Linked DNA regions of Ilumatobacter coccineus YM16-304. The protein of the gene in region 1 interacts with the protein of each later gene in a pairwise test. Links are inferred from orthologs where the notes say so. Each region holds a gene or a part of one and is shown in the gene's direction. Other genes may lie near its edges.

The links. Proteins that work in one complex are often made in the same cells at the same time.
Region 2: the proteins of rlmB (region 1) and YM304_RS04475 interact in binary tests that used the Escherichia coli proteins (3 or more experiments, as listed by UniProt). The link is inferred for Ilumatobacter coccineus YM16-304 from one-to-one orthologs.

What each region holds. Positions count from the first base shown.
Region 1 is NC_020520.1:511,401-514,495, forward strand. What follows is about bases 51-3,050. They hold rlmB (23S rRNA (guanosine(2251)-2'-O)-methyltransferase RlmB), read left to right. Parts: upstream 51-1,085; coding sequence 1,086-2,015; downstream 2,016-3,050. Other genes in these bases: YM304_RS02360 (IspD/TarI family cytidylyltransferase), read left to right, coding at 51-559; ispF (2-C-methyl-D-erythritol 2,4-cyclodiphosphate synthase), read left to right, coding at 556-1,089; YM304_RS02375 (sortase domain-containing protein), read left to right, coding at 2,029-3,050. Also shown: more of YM304_RS02360, read left to right, coding at 1-50; more of YM304_RS02375, read left to right, coding at 3,051-3,095. UniProt on the Escherichia coli protein: Specifically methylates the ribose of guanosine 2251 in 23S rRNA.
Region 2 is NC_020520.1:988,829-991,821, forward strand. What follows is about bases 56-2,953. They hold YM304_RS04475 (NAD(P)H-hydrate dehydratase), read left to right. Parts: upstream 56-763; coding sequence 764-2,143; downstream 2,144-2,953. Other genes in these bases: YM304_RS04470 (class I adenylate-forming enzyme family protein), read left to right, coding at 56-748; alr (alanine racemase), read left to right, coding at 2,140-2,953. In the rest of the region: more of YM304_RS04470, read left to right, coding at 1-55; more of alr, read left to right, coding at 2,954-2,993. UniProt on the Escherichia coli protein: Bifunctional enzyme that catalyzes the epimerization of the S- and R-forms of NAD(P)HX and the dehydration of the S-form of NAD(P)HX at the expense of ADP, which is converted to AMP.

The sequences.
Region 1 (3,095 bases):
GCGAACGGCCGACGCCGCGAGCGACGGCGTGGTGCTCGTCGTGCCGGCCGACGACGTCGCGCGTGAAGGTGGCGTGGCCGGTGGCGCCACGCGCAGCGAATCGGTCAGGGCCGGGCTGGCAGCGCTTCCGGCCGATGTCGACGTGGTGTGTGTGCACGACGCGGCCCGTCCGCTCGCGTCGCTCGAACTGTTCGAGCGCGTGATCGACGCCGTGCTCGCCGGAGCCGACGCGGCGGTGCCGGGTGTGCCGCTGGCCGACACGATCAAGGTGATCGACGCCGCGGGTCTGGCGCCCGGTGACATCGAGGGCGCACGTGGTGTCGTCGTCGACACGCCCGATCGGAGCACACTGGTGGCCGTGCAGACGCCGCAAGCATTCCGTGCCGATCGACTCCAGGCGGCGCACGCCTCGGGAGGCGAAGCGACCGACGACGCCGCGCTGATCGAGTCGGTCGGTGGGCGTGTCGTGGTCGTCGACGGAGAGGCGACCAACCGCAAGATCACCACGCCCGACGATCTCGACTGGACTCGTGATCAGCTCGGTCGGAGGTCGTCGTGAGTTTCTCGGCGAACGATCTCCGGGTCGGGCAGGGTTTCGACATCCATCGATTCAGCGACGACCCGAGCCGCGTGCTGGTGTTGGCTGGATCGGTGTTCGACGGTGAACGGGGCCTCGTGGGGCACAGCGACGCCGACGTGATCTCGCACGCCTGCGCCGATGCGCTGCTCGGCGCTGTCGGTCTCGGCGACATCGGCATGCACTTCCCCGACACCGACCCCGAGTGGTCAGGAGCCGATTCGATCCGTCTGCTCGAGCACGTCGTGGGTCTGATCACCGCCGACGGGTGGGACGTGGCCAACATCGACTGCGCCGTGGTGTGTGAGCGTCCGAAGTTGGCGCCGCGCCGTAACGAGATGCAACAGCGATTGACTGACGTGGTCGGTGCTCCCGTGACGATCAAAGGCAATCGTGCCGAGCAACTGGGTGCCATCGGCCGCACAGAGGGCATCGCGTGTTTCGCCACCGCGCTGCTCGTGCGCAGCGCGCCGGACACGGCGGTCTCGAACGAAACGGATGACGACGAATGAACAAGCCAGGTGGACGTGGAGCGAGCGGTCGAGGTGGCGGTCGGCCGCGCCCCGGCTCGAAGCCGGGCGGATCGAAGCGAGGCGGTTCCAAGTCGGGCGGCCCGAACCGTGGCCCTCGTGATTCCCGCGGCCCGTCGAGCGGCGGCGGCAACAAGGTGGGCGGACCCAAGTCGTTGGGCGGCCGACAGATCGAAGGCCGCCAGGCGACCCGCGAACTCCTGATGGGGGAGCGCCGCAAGGTCCACGAGATCTGGATCAGCGCCGAACTCGAAGGCGACAGCGGCGTCGAAGACATCGTGATGATCGCCGGCGCGCAGCGCGTCCCCGTGGCGTACGTCGCGAAGGCGAAGGTCGAGCGCGAAGCGCGCACCGATGCGCCGCAGGGCGTCATCGCGTTCGCCGCCGACATCCCGGAAGCGAAACTCGGCGACCTGATGCGCCACGGTCGTGACGGTGCTCCGCCGTTCCTCGTCGCCGTCGACGGCGTGACCGACCCGGGCAACCTCGGAGCCATCATCCGCAGTTGCGACGGTGCCGGCGTGTCGGGGCTGCTCGTCCCGCGTCACCGCGCCGTGCACGTCACGCCCACGGTGGCCAAGGCGTCGGCTGGAGCGGTCGAGCACATGCCTATCGCGCTCATCCCCGGTCTCCCGGCCACGCTCAAGCAGCTGAAGGAGCACGGCATCTGGATCGTCGGGCTCGACGACGGTGCCGATCACGACCTGTTCGAACTCACCGATCTCGCTCGCGAGCCGATCTGTCTCGTGCTCGGTGCCGAGGGTGCCGGACTGTCGCGTCTCGTTCGCGAGCGCTGCGACTCGATCGTGTCGATTCCGATGCTCGGCGGGGTCAGTTCCCTGAATGTTTCGGCCGCTGCGGCACTTTCGACCTACCAAATCACCCGGGTCCGGCGTAGCGAGTCGTAACATGACGGGCCTTATGGCTGACCAATCCGCCGACGGCCGTGGGGCGTTGACGACCCCGCTCGGACGCCGCACGTTCATCGCCGGAGCGACGGGTGCCGTTGCTGGCGCTGCACTGCTGCCGCGTACCTCCGCTGCTGCGACCCCCGACTTCAGTTCGTTCCAGGTGGTCACCCCCACACGTCTGGTCGACACCCGTCCGCAGATGGGCGACTTCGGCTACACCCGCGTCGACAGCAAGGTCATCCGCGTGCAGGTGACGGGGCGTGACATCACCGGGTCTGATGATCCGGTGCCCGCCGACGCGTCGGCGGCCGTGTTCACGCTGGTCGGCATCAACCGGTCGGCGGCGGGCAACTACCTCTCGGCATATCCGACGGGCACGGCGTGGCCCGGCACGGCCAACCTCAACATGAGCGGCAACGGCGACGTGTCGCCGAACCTCGTCACGGTCAAGCTCGGCACCGGCGGTGCCGTCGACGTGCTGTCGAACCAGAACAGCGACATCGTGCTCGACCTCGTCGGGGTGTACGTGCCGACCGGCGGCGATCCGGTTCGTGCCGGTCGCTACAAGCTGCTGCCCACGCCGAAGCGTGCGCTCGACACGCGCAACACGTCGAAGCCAGGGGCCGACGCCGTCGTGCGTGTCGACCTGTCGTCGCTGCGCGACCAGGGCATCATCGACGCCGATGCGCAAGCCGTGTCGGCCAACATCACGGCAACGCAGGCGAACCGTGGGTTCATCGCGGCCTACCCGTTCGGTACCGAGAATCCCGGCACCTCGACGCTCAACGTCGCGCAGGACGCCACCCGCGGTATCGGCACCATGGTCAAGCTCGGTGTCGAGAACGGTCGACTCGGTTTCAACCTGTATCTGCAGTCGGGCGCGCACGTCATCGTCGACGTCGCCGGATTCATGACGGGCGAGAGCGCGTCACGTTCCACGACCGGCCAGTTCGTGCCGATCGAGCCGGCTCGCCTGCTCGACACTCGGCGTGGCGACGGTGGCAAGAAGCGACTGTGGCCGAAGTGGACGCGTGCGTTCACGCTTCCGGCTGAGTACGCGTCGCAGGCCAGCGCGAT
Region 2 (2,993 bases), 480 kb from region 1 along the record:
CGAGATGCTGCTGCATCCCGACTGGGAGACGCGCGACACGTCGACGCTCGCCGGTCTCGGTGGCGGCGGTGCGCCGCTGCAACCCGACCTCGTCGACAAGATCGACAAGAACCTCAAGGGTGGGGCGAGCACCGGATACGGGCTCACCGAAACGCACGGCATCGTCACCGCCAACTCGGGTTCGCTGTACGTGTCGAAGCCGGCGTCGTGTGGCCGGGTCGTGCCGTGCCTCGACTACAAGCTGATCGACGACGCCGGCAACGAGGTGTCGGGCCCGGGCGCTCGCGGTGAGCTGTGCGTGCGCGGCGCCGTCGTCATCAAGGGCTACCTCAACCGTGAAGAGGCGACCGCCGACGCCATCCAAGACGGTTGGTTCCGGACCGGCGACATCGCCGAGATCGACGACGACCAGTTCGTGTTCATCGTCGACCGTGCGAAAGACATGGTGCTGCGCGGCGGCGAGAACGTGTACTGCAGCGAGGTCGAGGCCGCGATCTACGAGCACGACGCGGTCGCCGAAGCCGCGGTGTTCGGCGTTCCCGACGACCGCCTCGGCGAGATCGTCGGCGTGGCGATCGTGCTGGTCGACGGGCACACGCTCGACCAGGACGGTCTCACCGAGTTCCTCAGCGAGAAGCTGGCGAAGTTCAAGATCCCCGAGCGCGTGTGGATCCTGAACGAACCGCTGCCACGAAACGCGAGTGGCAAGTTTCTCAAGCGCGAGCTGCGTGATTCTCTCGCTGGTTGATGCCAAGCTGACGGCATGATTCCTGTCGTCACCCCCGTCGAGATGGCGGCGATCGACGCATCGGCTCCCGAGCCACTCGACGTGCTCATCGAGCGCGCGGGTCGTGCGGTGGCCGCGGCGGCAATCGACCTGCTCGGCGGCACGTATGGCCGGGTGGTCAACGTCGTGGTCGGCAAGGGCAACAACGGCGCCGACGGGCGCGTGGCGGCCCGCCGCCTCGAAGCCCGTGGCGTCAAGGTGCGGGTGATCGATGCGGCGATGCGTCCACCGGTCCTGCGCCGCAGTGATCTCGTGATCGACGCCGCCTACGGCACCGGTTTTCGTGGCGAGTGGATCGCTCCAGAGGTCGGCGATGCACTCGTGCTCGCGGTCGACATCCCCAGCGGCGTCGACGCGCTGACCGGTGAGGCCGGTGCCGGCGTGCTGCCCGCCGACCGAACCATCACGTTCCAGGCGCTCAAGCCCGGCCTGCTGTTGGGAGACGGTGCACGTCTCGCCGGCCACATCGACGTCGCCGACATCGGCCTCGACGTGTCGGGCGCGTCGCAGCACCAGGTGACGGTCGACGACGTCGCCGAGTGGTGGCCGACGCGAGCGATCGACGCGCACAAGTGGAACGGCGCCGTGAAGGTGATCGGTGGCAGCCCCGAGATGCCCGGTGCTGCCGTGCTCGCATCGACCGCGGCAGCACGCGCCGGTGGGAGCCTGGTGTCGCTGTCGGCCCCCGGCGTCACCGTGGCGACGCCGCCCGAGATCGTCCAGCGCCATGTGGCCGCCGACGACTTCAGCGCCGACGCCCTCGTCGACATCCATCGATTCGGCGCGCTCGTGATCGGGCCCGGACTCGGTCGCGCCGACGAGGTGCTGATGGCGACTCGCGCCTGCATCTCCGACGCGACGGTGCCCGTGGTGATCGACGGCGACGGCCTGTTCGCGAGCGCGTGGAGCGCCGAGGGCCCGGCGCCGCTGCTCCGCGACCGAGAACTCGCCACGGTGCTCACTCCGCACGACGGCGAGTTCGGCGTGCTCACGGGCTCGCCGCCCGGCGCCGACCGGGTCGCGTCGGTGCGCGCCGCGGCAGCCGACCTCGGATGCACCCTGCTGCTCAAAGGACAGACGACGATCGTCGCGTCACCGCCCGAGGCCGAGGCCGACCCGCTCGGCGGGCACGTGTGGTTCGTCACGAACGGCGATCAACGCCTCGCCACGGCCGGTAGCGGCGACGTGCTCGCCGGCATGATCGGTTCGGCGCTGGCGATGGGTCTCGATGCCGACAAGGCCGCAGCGGCGTCGGCGTGGCTGCACGCCGATGCCGCCAATCGCACACCCGCCGACGGCCTGCTCGCGAGCGACATCGTCGACGCGATCCCCGCAGCGATCGGAGCCATCCGATGAGAGGCGATCTGCGTTGGGCCTGGGCCGAGATCGATCTCGACGCCGTGCGCCACAACATCCGCACCATTCGCGAACGCGTCGCTCCCTCGGCTGTGTGGGCCGTGGTCAAGGCGAACGGCTACGGACATGGTTCGGTCGACGTGGCCCGCGCCGCGATCGAGGCGGGAGCCGAAGGGCTCTGCGTCGCACTCGTACAGGAGGGGATCGACCTGCGTCGCGCCGGGGTCGATGCGCCGATCCTGCTGCTGAGCGAACAACCACCGGAGTTGGCGTCGGCGATCATCGAATACCGCCTCACTCCGTCGGTGTACCGTCGCGAGTTCCTCGAAGCGTTGGCGCGCGAAGCTCCGTCGGGACTGCCGGTCCACCTGCTCGTCGACACCGGCATGCAGCGCGTCGGCACCCATCCGCATGCCGCCGCATCGATGGCCGCGGCGATCGCCCAGCGGGCGCCGGCCGTCCGTCTCGCCGGTGTGTTCACGCACCTCGCGGTCGCCGACGACCCGAGCCCGGCCTCGGTCGAGTTCACCGATCGACAATTGAGCAAGTTCGCGAAGGTGCTCGAACAGCTCCCGCCGGTTCCGCTCGTGCACATCGCCAACTCCGCGGGCGCGCTCGCCCACCCGGCGGCTCGCCAGTCGATGGTGCGCGTCGGCATCGCGATGTACGGCATCGCGCCGAGCGACGCGCTCGACGATCTCTGCTCCGATCTGCGCCCCGCGATGGAGCTGCGGTCTCGCGTGTCGTTCGTCAAACAGGTCCGGTCGGGGAGTGCGATCTCGTACGGGTTGAAGCACACGTTCAGCCGTGACACCACGGTGGCCACCGTGCCGCTCGGCTATGCCGACGG